One region of the Paenibacillus sp. FSL R5-0519 genome, then DNA from elsewhere that is predicted to be linked to it. Evidence: riboswitches for the same ligand, from Rfam matches in the RefSeq annotation. Region 1 holds a riboswitch; each other region holds the start of a gene.

Region 1 (3,110 bases):
CAGAAGACAAATTGATGGAGCAGGAATACGGATTGATTCCGAATCTGCCGGTACAATCGGGCCTGATTACGTCTCCTTCATCCTTAACACAAGAATCCTGGAAGTTCGATTCACAGAATGAGTATGCAGCCAATGTCTACACACGTGGCAAGCTTGTATTGCTTGGTATTGAACATCAAGTCGGCACAAAAAAGATGGAACGCATTCTCTCTACCTATGTGAAGAAGTACCGCTTCAAACATCCCACTACGGCAGATTTTCAGAACGTTGTGGAACAAGTGACCCGCACGTCCTGGTCTGATTATTTTGACCAATACGTCTACGGTAATGGAATGGCTGACTTTGCTGTGGAGAAGATTCGTGTTACGCCTGTACAGAAAGACGGTCAAACATGGTACGAGTCATCCGTGACGATCGTCAAAAAAGGCAGTGATTACAACGCCGTTCCTGTTCGCATTGCTTTTGAAGACGGACATACCCTCACCAAGCAATGGGATGGCATAGAAGATCGCATTACCTATAAATTAACGCACACATCCCCCGTAGCCTGGGCCATGACCGATCCCCTGTACACGATCGTGCTGGAGAACCGCCATATGAACAATTTCCTAAAATCCGGACTGGATGAGCAGACGAAGTCCCGCTGGAGCATGAGTGTAACCAAACTAATAGAAGCCATATTCGGAGGTCTGTCATGGTGAGGTGGAAACGGTGAAAGCGAAAATACGTGAAGGCTGGTTTCTCGTCCGTCAGCATATGTTCATTGCGGCACTCTTATTTCTTTATCAACTCATTTGGGGATATTTCTTCTATCGAATGGTACAATCGGCAGTCATCCCACTCCTCCTGCGCTATCCAGATTCTGATGCCGGGGAACTGAGTACACTTTTGTTCAAAATGGAAAGCCAACTTAACCTGTCTACCCATCCGGAGGTTCATCGTTATCTATGGATTCTGGGGGGCATGCTGCTGGTTCGCATGTTGATCAGCCCACTCATTCAGGCAGGACTGATCTACTCACTTCAGCACTTTAATTCTACAGAAGAGCGCATCCCATTCGTCCGTGGAATCAAAAAACTGTGGAAACCGATGCTGCTGCTGCACACCATACGTACATTATTGATACTTCTGCCCGCCTACTGGCTCATACCGAAGCTCTACTCGATCCTCATGGACGGATTTCATTCCCTTCAATTACTTTTGCCCGGCATACCTTATGTTGCTGCCTGGATTGTATATGGATGGGTCATCCACCATGTCATGCTCTACATGCAGTTCGGTGTGTCGGCACCAGAAGGCGAAGGCGGGGCTCACGGCACCCTCAAAGCACTCTGGATTGCAATGCGTCATCTCATCGCCGTTATCGGCATTGCTCTCCTGCTGGGCGGAGTCCACTTACTCGTCTTTGGGGCATTCACTTCAGCCTCATGGTTATTAACGGGACTTACCGGACTTATACTACAACAGACGTATCCACTTGCCAGATGTCTATTGAGTCTGTGGAAAATATGCAGCCATTTCCGATTGTGGCAGTCCAAAGTATCCAAAGGTGAGAGCATTTAGTTTAAAAATTGTTACCATCACATGTTAAACTCATGGCCTGCTATGTACTTATAAATAGGCAAACCTCAACCTTTCCCCGTCAAAGGTCGAGGTTTTTTTTGCTAATTTTGTTGCTAAACATTGCCAAAGCCGTACTCCTCTGTTACAATAATCGCAGTGAGTTTTTAGTAACAACTTTGTAATCTTTACATTCATATTTGTAACTACTTAAAATTAAATCGTCATTTCTTGATTTCGCAGGTGCATAACTAGCATAGCCAAATTCCTGGCACCTGGGAAGCGGGGGAACCAGTTATGGGTGAATTGATCTTGCTACAGAGGGATCATAGGGGACCTTCAACCGAATCCTTAAGCTAACCTCGCAGGCGTTGGAAGGGGAATATCTCTTGTTCAAGAAGAAATTAACCGCAGCTGTACTTAGCCTCACATTCGCATTATCGCTTGGTGCAGGTAGCGCATTCGCAGATTCAAAAATGGATAAAGTAATTGATTCAGCAATGGGAACTACATACAAAAGTGGGGGAACAACGCTTAACGGCTTTGACTGCTCCGGATTTACACGGTATGTATTCGACAAATTGGGTATTGATTTGGCACGCCAATCCAGTTCCCAATTCGACATGGGCGATTCCGTATCCCGCATGGAAATGAGAGCTGGCGATCTGGTATTCTTTAATACTACAGGTAAAGGCGTATCCCATGTAGGAATCTTTGTAGGGGATGGAAAGTTCGCACACTCTTCTTCTTCCAAAGGCGTTACAATCAGTGCATTGAGTGAAAGCTATTGGGCCAATCGTTATGTTGGCGCTAAACGGATTATGAGCACGGACGCGTATGAATCACTGGCCCTTGACTAGGGACAAGCTGAGCAACATGATACTGTAACCATGAACCATACTGTAACGAAGCAAGAAGCATAACAGAACCGCCCGGTACATTCTCCGCAGGAATGTATCCGGCGGTTTTTTTGTGCTTCCATCCTGATTCATATTGCAAGTTACGCTCGGGGCTATCCTGCAACATCAACAGGCTCATTTTGTCCTCGTTCGTCCGTGCCCTTATGATGTTTTTACCCATCCTGTTATAATATAAACGGAATTACCGGAACTTTTGTTTCATATTTTTTCTGGTAAGAGAGACTTGCTAAATGAATATCTCTTTTGTAGAGTGGACAGAGAGTTCTGTTTCAAGGAAAGGAGCATGCAGGTGTATGAAGGAAGCCCCCGTAACGTTTCACGTTGTACCCATGCGAGAAGAACATGCGGAGCTCATCTGCAGTTGGCAGTATGATCCGCCTTACAATATCTACAGCTGGCTCCCCTGGGAGCAGATGAAAGCGCTGGAAGTGGAATTCGGAGATGCACAGCTGCGGCAGGAGCAATATGCGATTGTCCTGGATCAGAACGATCGTATATGTGGATTTGCTCAATACTTCCCACTTCAAGGGGTAACCCGGATTGGCCTCGGCATGCATCCAGAGCTGTGTGGTCAGGGGCAAGGGACAGCTTTTGTCACAGCCATTGTACAGGAAGCCATTCGCCGAAATC
Region 2 (3,110 bases), 2.8 Mb from region 1:
TTATGGAAATAACGATGTGCTTAAGGGCATTAACGTGACGATTGGCAAAGGTGAGGTTGTCGTGGTCATCGGTCCTTCCGGTTCAGGTAAAAGTACATTCTTACGTTGTTTGAACCTGCTGGAGAAGCCCACCTCAGGAGAGATTGATTTTGAAGGCGTGTCAATCACGGACCCCAAGCACAACATTAACGCAACTCGTGAGAAAATGGGCATGGTGTTTCAGCACTTCAACCTGTTCCCGCACAAAACGGTAGAGCAAAACATCACAATCGCTCCGATTAAAGTGAAGAAACAATCCACTCAGGAAGCGGAGAAAATTGCTGCTGATCTGCTTAACACCGTGGGCTTGTACGATAAAAAAGATACATTCCCGAATCAGCTGTCTGGTGGACAGAAGCAGCGGATCGCTATCGCTAGAGCATTGGCCATGCAACCGCATGTGATGCTGTTTGACGAGCCCACGTCGGCATTGGACCCCGAGATGGTCGGCGAAGTGCTGGATGTCATGAAACGTCTTGCAGAAGGCGGGATGACCATGGTCATCGTAACACATGAGATGGGTTTTGCACGTGAAGTGGGAGACCGAATCCTGTTCATGGATGGCGGGGTTATTGTGGAAGAAGGAACACCTGATGAGGTATTTGGAGCACCGAAAAATTCACGTACACGTGATTTTCTTGCAAAAGTACTCTAAATGAAGTGATCAAATAGCGTTACTGACTTCGAGTCGGTGACGCTATTTTTTATGGGAAATAACCACGTATGGATTCGGAAAAGTAACTATTCTGTTACCAATTATTAAGGAATTATGACGCCCAACATTTCTAAAGTATCCTGTATTCTTACATATGCTTACATGTTAAAACCATTTGGTAAGAATTACTACAAGTTCAGGTTACAAAATTGTGATATATTGAACTCTGCCGAAACTTCCGGACAGGGAGTGCGGGGGATGTAACGATGCAGACTGTGCAGGGGGAAGATCTACAGCACACTGCTTGGGGTGAATTAGGGGTACATATCGTTTCAAATGTAATGATGAACCTATAGGGTGGGCTCCTCATCCGAATCCGACAACTAACTTCGCAGGCATAATGAGGGAGGAAGACCATGATTAACAAGAAACGTATAGCCAAAACAGCAGTGGCATTAATGACAACAGCGATGCTTATTCAAGCCGTTCCGGCTCACGCCGATTCAGTTCATGTGGCCAAAGAGGGGGATACCTTCTACACCTTATCGAAACAATACGGAGTAGCAATCAACACATTAGTTAAAGCAAACAACGACATCTCGCCTTACAACATTTATGGTGGTTTGAAAATTACGATTCCTGGTAAGGCAAACACTGTAGCTGCCGCAGCGGCGGAGAGCAAGACCCAAGCCAAAACGGTTACCACAGCAAGTTTGGACGTTAATACAGATAACAAAGTGGTTCAAGCCTGGGGTAAAACATTCGATTACAGCAAAGCTGTGAACGTGAAAGCAACGGCATACTCTGCTGATCCGTCTGAAAATGGAGGATGGGGTGCAGTCGATTATTTCGGGAATGACCTTGAACTGGGTACGATTGCAGTTGACCCAAGTGTGATTCCACTTGGAACCAAAGTGCTGGTAACGGGTCACAGCCATCCAGGATTGCCAAAACAGGCTTTTGTAGCCACAGCACGTGATGTGGGCAGTGCAATCAAGGGTCACCGGATTGATATCTTCATCCCTGGTAGCAAGCAGTCTGTGAGCACATTTGGTTTTCAGGATATTGAGCTGTACATTCTGAAGTAGAGAGTAAATTACATCTAAAATAATTCAAACAGGGTGTCTGCCAGTCGCTAACTTGCGATTGAACAGCACCCTTTTAATATACTCACTTATTTTCTGTCTCGGGCATCCTAATCTTTGGCCTTTGGCAACCCCAGCATTTCGTCCAAGGTGACCAGTTCATACCCCCGGGTACGCAGTTCCTCAATAATTTCTGGCAAAGCCTCAATCGTGCCATTCAGGTTTGATCCTACACCGCCTCCTGCATGTTGCAGAACGATGGAGCCAGGTTTTACAGCAGACAGGATGTTATCTTTCACCTGTTCCTTAGAAAGGCCTTTCCAATCGAGTGAGTCGACGTTCCAGTTCACAATGCTATAGTGTTGTCTTGCAGCCCAACGCAGCTGTTCCTCATTAATGTCTCCATAAGGCGGCCGAATCATCTTCGGCGTATATCCCGCCAGGCGTCGAATAATATCCCCGGTATGTAAGATCTGTTTGCGAAAGGCATTCATCGACAGTTTACTGAATTCCGGATGATTGTAACTGTGATTACCAACCATATGCCCTTCCTTAACTATGCGTTTCACCAGATCGGGATGTTTCTCAGCACGACTACCCACGATGAAGAATGTAGCTCTGACGTTGTATTTCTTCAATACATCGAGTACCTGTGGAGTAAAGCGTGGATCAGGTACATCATCAAAAGTCAGTGCAACCTTCTTTGTTGAAGGGCCATTGGTTTTGAACGTATCGGCATATTTCTGACGTAACTGTCCTAATGTCAGTTGTTCTTCTTCCCCGGCATCCGAACCTGATACCGATTCACTTGACGGGCTTGAAGAATCCCGCGATGAAACCGGAGCATGATATCCTCCAAGAAAAATAACGATAACCATCAGCATAATGAGGCGTACGCGCATAATAACAGCCTCCTTTTCCAAAATGACGTTCTTCTTGGTATGCCCGGGGTCTCCATAAAATATGCGTAGTGTTAGAAGTTTCATTGTCGATTTATCCCATCACGGCCATAATTCCTCCATATATAACATATAGAAAAGGATAGGTGGATAGGATATGAGTACATATGATTTGAAATCCATACGTTTACAGGTCATTGAAGCAGGCGAGGATAAGGTTTTTCTCGTTACCGGAGGAAAGGCGCATATTGGCGCGGTAGCCACGTTTTATGTAGATCATGAACGCGTTAGCGGAACGACGGTACATATTCCCGGTCATAAGGAACAAGAGCTGTGTGAGCGCCTAGCCCGAAAGGCGGCCCTACAGTTGAAAGTAACTGTTACGGTAATCATGGGTATCCATTTTGATTCCATTACACGGATGCAGATCGA
Region 3 (3,110 bases), 1.5 Mb from region 1:
CCTCCCTGATATGGATATCCATGCCGAAGGAATGGGTGAATCCTCCAACCTGAATAGAGGAATCAAGCAGTTTGACATAATCGAGCAGCTTATTCCCACGGTTCACAATCATTCGCCTCCTGTGTTCGTTAAATGTCACGTTAAATGACATTTATATTCCTTTTTGTTAACTTTATGTTTGAAAATCCGAATTATATGATAGTTATCTTCCCATAAATGTCCGCTTTTTGTCAATAGTATCCGTTGAATTTAATGAATAGAATCTGATATTTAATATTTGTGTTATTTTATATAACTTATTGTGTTATTTATTTGGTGAAGTGCAGAGAGGACTATATATAAGGAAGGACTATATATAAATGAATCAACAAGATCGGCTCTTACCGAAAAAGAGGGGATCAAATCTAATAATATGCAGTTCATGGGTAAACATGACGAGAATATGCGTTTTTTGAGGAAAATGCCTAGCTAAAAAGAAGGTTTAAAAAATGCTTTACTTTTATTTCTGAACCCTGTATAATCAATTCTGTTGCCGATTATTTACGACATGCGGTCGTGGTGGAATGGCAGACACGCTATCTTGAGGGGGTAGTGGGCGTATGCCCGTGGAGGTTCGAGTCCTCTCGACCGCATCATATGAACGATGAAGAAGAAGCTTTCCATTAATGGAAAGCTTCTTTTTTTGCCTTTTTGAACAGTCTGGTATCCAGAAGTTGAAAAAGGCCATCCATTACCGGGGGTAATGGTGCTCTACCTTCCGGCTACGGGTGGCCGATGTACTATTTTTGCAGCAAGTTCTTGATATCTTCTTCAATCTTGTCAGGTGTTGTTTTGGGAGCATAACGTTTAACTACCTGTCCGTTCTGATCCACAAGGAATTTGGTGAAGTTCCATTTGATTGCTTTGGAGCCAAGCAGGCCGGGTGCTTCTTTGCTAAGGTGTTGGAAGAGCGGGTGAGCACTTGAGCCATTCACATCAATTTTCTCAAACATAGGGAAGCTCACGCCATAATTCATCTGACAGAACTCGGCGATATCGTCGGAAGAACCTTTTTCCTGGGCAAACTGGTTGCTTGGAAATCCAAGGACTTCAAATGGCGCATCCTGGAACTTGTCTTGCAGTTCTTGCAAACCTTTGAATTGAGGTGTAAGTCCGCATGAGCTTGCCGTATTCACAATCAGTAACACTTTATCACGGTAGTCGGACATTTCAACTTCTTGACCGCGAAGGGTATTCACTTTGTAATCGTAGACTGTCATCTCAATCGCCTCCATGATATCATCTGATACCTTTCATTATATTGGTTACAATTAAATAATGCAAAACTAATATGGTGTTAAAAGAATCAAAACTGGTAAGTTGTGCAAAATGCGTGAATGAATTGCGAAGTGATTTACGCGAGAGTGAGAATTAGATAGCTTTGACGAGGTGAATAGCGTATAACCGTATTGTAAGCGTTATTATATATGAATAATGGCGAAAATCTCCCGATTCGGTGATCTGTCCGGACTTTACACCGCCATGGCACGGGTGTATGATTCATATCGTAATTTCAATTTAAAACTAAATTGTACCTGAAAAACGAAACAAACGATAATATCGCTCAATCTTAACTTAAGATATACGAACGATGTTTTAATCGCTGAGTTTCCATTCATTCATGAGTGGGAAACGGGGGAACCAACGGAATGCGCTGTCCAGGACAGTAGGCATTCATGGGGTGAATTTTCCGGTGACAGCCGGAAATAGGGCGACTCTCGCGCCCGAATCCGTCAGCTAACCTCGTAAGCGTTAAAGGGAGAGGCAACAAGCCGTACGCTGGTTCATGGCGTTTTCGCCATGGATTCTTTAAGAAGCGTTCGGGAGGCCTTGGTCCCCCACGCTTCTTTTTTGTTGTCTTTTCACGCCAAGGGAGGAACGAATGATGGATACTGAGATGATCTTAGTGACTGCTCCTAATGAAGCAGGACGCAAATTTATCAAATTGCTGATGTACAAAAAAATGCCGTTTGCCGTTCTAACCAACAGTGCAGGGGAAGAGCGCAGACTCCGTAGAATCGGAGTAGAACATGTCATTCGCATGAATACGGCTGCAGCTCAAAAATGGTTTTTGCCGCAGGCAAGCGTTGGTAACGTATTTATTTTCGAGAACAGCCTGAATCTGACCTGTCGTTATTTACAGATCTGTCGATCGTGGACATCGAAATCCCTATGCGTCATTACGGAGCAAAGCCATCCGAAGGGGATCTATCGGGGAATGGGTGCAGACCGGATTGTATATTCACTCAATGGGGAAGTCGGCTTTCTCCTCAATGGGTAATGTCATAGCTTGAGATTGCTCAGGTGTAAGGTGCCTGTTATAATTGATTGTATTAGAATCAATTTCAGAATCGACTCAAGGTATTATGGATTTGATTCATTGATAAACGGAAATTTGAGGAGACTCGTGCATGATGGTGAGTCTTCTTTTTTTATGGTTACAAGGAGGAATTGGCGTGCCGGATGTGGGTGGATTGAAGTGGTTGTTTTTTGATGTTGGAGATACGCTAGTGGATGAATGGGACCCGGTTGATGATATTATCGGACAGTTCGTTCGCGAAGCCGGTGCTTTGGGGTATCCGGTGAAGATTGAGGCGGTACGTGAACTGTTCGCGAACTGTTATCAGAAATATGAACAATGGCCCATGAGAGTGGCAATTCGCACATTCATTGAAGATGAAGGACATCAGAAACAGATTCAGGACAAGCTGAAGTTTAAAAAAGATCTTGAACGACCTTTTCCTTCAGCGGATTCCGTTCTTCAGCAGTTGTCGCGGTATTATCGCATTGGCATTATCGCCAATCAGAGTCCTGGAACGGAAGAAAGACTGGAGAGTTACGGACTGCGAAAGTATGTTGATGTTCTGGCATGCTCGGCTGAAGAAGGGGTGTCCAAGCCAGATCCAGAGCTGTACGCTGTAGCCCTGAAACAGGCGGGTTGTGCACCGGAGGAAGCCGTCATGATCGGGGATCGGATTGATAACGATATCATTCCTGCCCGGAAGCTGGGCATGCGTACGATTCGAATTATGCAGGGGTACGGAAGATTCCAGCCAGACCGATCGGATGAC
Region 4 (3,110 bases), 2.1 Mb from region 1:
AACATTCCGTATGGTTGATGTTAGGCTAATATCAAAAAATGCAAACAAAAAAGACTCCTCATGCGTTAGCTTGAGGAGTCTTTTAATTCGATGCGGTCGAGAGGACTCGAACCTCCACGGGGGGTTAGCCCACACGGACCTGAACCGTGCGCGTCTGCCAATTCCGCCACGACCGCATATTGTATCTCCGTGATTAATCTCGGCGACAAGAAATAATATATCATGCCGAATCTATCATGTCAATACTGAAAATAATAACATGAAAGCCCGAACCAGACATGCTTGTCCATTCGGGCTTTACCTTCAACTAATCATTTGGTTTATCAAAAAGGAGTCATACTACAGCTTGGAAGGCCAATTGCCATACCATGCATAACCGCCTCTTCTTTCTTTATCAATGTCACTTAATTTGTATTTAACTACCCCGTCTCGTCCAATGAAAATGGGTCTATCCGTTCCTATTTCATAGAAGCGTGCCCAGATCGGTGCTGCTTTGGAATCAGCGATAATCTTGCTATCACCATTTGCCCTTTCATATCTGTAACCCGTAATTTTCACCTTGTTAAACCAGTCCTCTGCTCCTTTAATGGATGCGGTAATTTTAGCGGTAGCAGGCCTCGTTTTCAGAAATTTAACAATCGTTACACTCTCTCCAGCTGTCAGCGATGGTACTTCGTAGATTCTTGCGCTCGCTGGTTTAAGGGAACTGGAATCATGTTGTTGTCCCCATGCTGTAAGCTTCCCCCCTGAGACGACTTGTGTATTCAGAATCGCCTCCACACCTTTGGCAACTGAATTTTTACTCCGATTAGCAAGTGTACTGTCGATAAATGAAAAATCACCTTTGCGTGTTGCTACTTCATCGAGCATGATCATTACATTAATCATTGCATCGTCATTGTAGGTAATATGCTTGTGATATCCAGAGCTTTGGTAGACTTGTGGCCATCCGCCGTTTGAATACTGCATACTGATTAAAAAGTTGATTCCTTTGATTGCAGCTGTGGAGTAGCGTGGATCATTTGTCTTTTTAAATTCCTTCGCCAATCTTCTAATTTCTGAATATGTAGCCTTGTTGTCAATCGTGGACTTCGCCCACTCTCCACTTGTTTGTTTATAATCTTTTCTCCAACCTCCATCCGGCAGTTGGTTCTTCAAAATATCTGAAATACTCGCTGTTGTACCGGATGCATCAGCAGCAGATACCGTCCCTACAGGAAGAACTGCCATTCCAACTGTTGAGAACACCATGGTGCATGCCAGGACAAAAGTAACAATTTTCTTCGCTTTCAAATGTAACACTCTCCCATGTCATTTAATAAAATTCACAATTCTACCTTACCTATAATGCCAGTCTTAAACCTCCTTAATTTGAATGTATACCACAATAAAATCTATTTTCATCCAATATGTGGATTGGATAATCAGATAATATGCAATAAATCGATTTTTGTCAATATATGCAACTTAATGAATATAATCTCTCAAATTCAACATAACGGATAGTTCTTTTAACTCATGACAAACTTAATTATTTATCCAATTTCGTCTCAAACGAATCAATAATGACGTTTTTGTCATCAATGATACCCAAACTTGACGCCTTCTTTCATATAAAATCGTTAATTCCGCTAACATTGAGGTATTACGAAGGGGTTTAAAAGGGTTTGACAATTACGCATTTATGCAATATAGTTTCAAATAGTTACAAAAACTTAATTATTCATTGCCGAGTTTCAGGTTTGAAAACGGGGGAACCATTTTGGGTGAATTATTCTTATACATAGGAAATATAGGGAACCTTCTACCGAACCCTTAGCTAACTCCGTAGGCATCGAAGGGAGAACATTGATTTTGAAAAAACTGATTATCTCCATTTTTGGAGCGGCTGTACTATTTACATCCGGGGCAACAAGCACAGAGGCAAGCAGTATTAACTCCGTAGTGAACAACATGACAGGTATTCCTTACAAGTGGGGTGGCACGACTCTGGCAGGGTTCGACTGTTCCGGGTTTATGAGATATATTTTCAATAAATACAGCATTGAATTGCCACGTACTTCGCAACAGCAAGCCAAAGCAGGTACTCCAGTAGCCAAGAGCAATGTTCGGACAGGTGATCTGGTGTTCTTTAACACAACAGGCAAAGGCATTTCACATACAGGTGTTTATATCGGCGGCGGACAATTTGCACATGCATCCAGCAGCAAAGGGGTAAGCATCACCAAAATGAGCAATCCTTATTTCAATGATCGTTACGTAACAGCACGTCGGGTAACTGGACAGTTTATGTACGATAAAATGTTAGGGAAAATGTAGGTATAATATCAAAGAGGAGGCTCCGGATCAACCGGAACCTCCTCTTTTGTTTGATTTCCTCTTTAGGAGGACAGTCCTTGGACTACCTCCATCTGCACTTAATGCAGCGCCTTCTGCACTCGCATCGCGCCCTGAGACAGGGCATGTCCGCCTCCTACAGCTCCGGCAACAGCAACGGTCTCCATAATCTCCTGATCTGTAGCGCCCTTGGCACGTGCTTCTTCTACATGATAGAAGGTACATACCTCATTGTTGGCGAACAAGCCAATACCAAGCGCGATGAGCTGTTTGGTCTTCGCATCAATCACCCCAGGTTGGAAGCATTCTCCGGTAAACTCATGATACGACTTCACCACACCTGGCAGCACATCACTTAATGCTCCAATCTGATCCTTGTAGGCATGAACTTTATCATTCATCAATGTCATGTCTTGCAGCACACCCTCTCGGCTATAGTTACAGAATTTCTTCACTGTACCTATCTTCTCTCCCGAGTGAGTCAATTATGCCAAGAAATCATGGTAAATCCAAACATTTGTACGCTCATACTTCTGACATAATGATCGTTGTTACTCACCAAGTGGACTTTGCCGGGGTTCGCTGAATAACTGATAGCGGTAACCACGATCCAACTTGACGACACGTCGATTCTGACGACGGATAAGTACCTGCTCGCCATCCCAGGCAACGACAATCCCGGTTACATCGTTCGATTCCAGCTCGTCCCGTACTACTCTGACTTTCTCACCTGACAGACGCAGGGCGTCCAATTCTGTATCACTAATCATGTT

What was found. Region 1 has a riboswitch for cyclic di-AMP ahead of MKY73_RS29200 (C40 family peptidase). Riboswitches for the same ligand answer to the same signal wherever they lie in the genome.
Region 2: linked by a shared signal. The riboswitch ahead of MKY73_RS12625 (3D domain-containing protein) and the one ahead of MKY73_RS29200 (C40 family peptidase) in region 1 are both predicted to bind cyclic di-AMP.
Region 3: linked by a shared signal. The riboswitch ahead of MKY73_RS22615 (hypothetical protein) and the one ahead of MKY73_RS29200 (C40 family peptidase) in region 1 are both predicted to bind cyclic di-AMP.
Region 4: linked by a shared signal. The riboswitch ahead of MKY73_RS19430 (C40 family peptidase) and the one ahead of MKY73_RS29200 (C40 family peptidase) in region 1 are both predicted to bind cyclic di-AMP.

The regions. Positions count from the first base shown of each region.
Region 1 is NZ_CP150234.1:6,483,366-6,486,475, forward strand. It holds gene MKY73_RS29190 (M1 family metallopeptidase) at 1-701, shown strand, start outside; gene MKY73_RS29195 (hypothetical protein) at 712-1,563, shown strand; cyclic di-AMP (ydaO/yuaA leader) riboswitch at 1,809-1,946, shown strand; gene MKY73_RS29200 (C40 family peptidase) at 1,950-2,420, shown strand; gene MKY73_RS29205 (GNAT family protein) at 2,774-3,110, shown strand, end outside.
Region 2 is NZ_CP150234.1:2,739,514-2,742,623, forward strand. It holds gene MKY73_RS12620 (amino acid ABC transporter ATP-binding protein) at 1-694, shown strand, start outside; cyclic di-AMP (ydaO/yuaA leader) riboswitch at 912-1,108, shown strand; gene MKY73_RS12625 (3D domain-containing protein) at 1,111-1,782, shown strand; gene MKY73_RS12630 (polysaccharide deacetylase family protein) at 1,890-2,681, opposite strand; gene MKY73_RS12635 (hypothetical protein) at 2,836-3,110, shown strand, end outside.
Region 3 is NZ_CP150234.1:4,996,964-5,000,073, reverse strand. It holds gene MKY73_RS22630 (urease accessory UreF family protein) at 1-106, opposite strand, end outside; tRNA gene MKY73_RS22625 (tRNA-Leu) at 550-632, shown strand; gene MKY73_RS22620 (glutathione peroxidase) at 780-1,259, opposite strand; cyclic di-AMP (ydaO/yuaA leader) riboswitch at 1,631-1,806, shown strand; gene MKY73_RS22615 (hypothetical protein) at 1,922-2,320, shown strand; gene MKY73_RS22610 (HAD family hydrolase) at 2,451-3,110, shown strand, end outside.
Region 4 is NZ_CP150234.1:4,346,351-4,349,460, forward strand. It holds tRNA gene MKY73_RS19420 (tRNA-Leu) at 92-176, opposite strand; gene pelA (pectate lyase) at 340-1,302, opposite strand; cyclic di-AMP (ydaO/yuaA leader) riboswitch at 1,718-1,849, shown strand; gene MKY73_RS19430 (C40 family peptidase) at 1,855-2,319, shown strand; gene MKY73_RS19435 (carboxymuconolactone decarboxylase family protein) at 2,418-2,747, opposite strand; gene MKY73_RS19440 (hypothetical protein) at 2,889-3,107, opposite strand.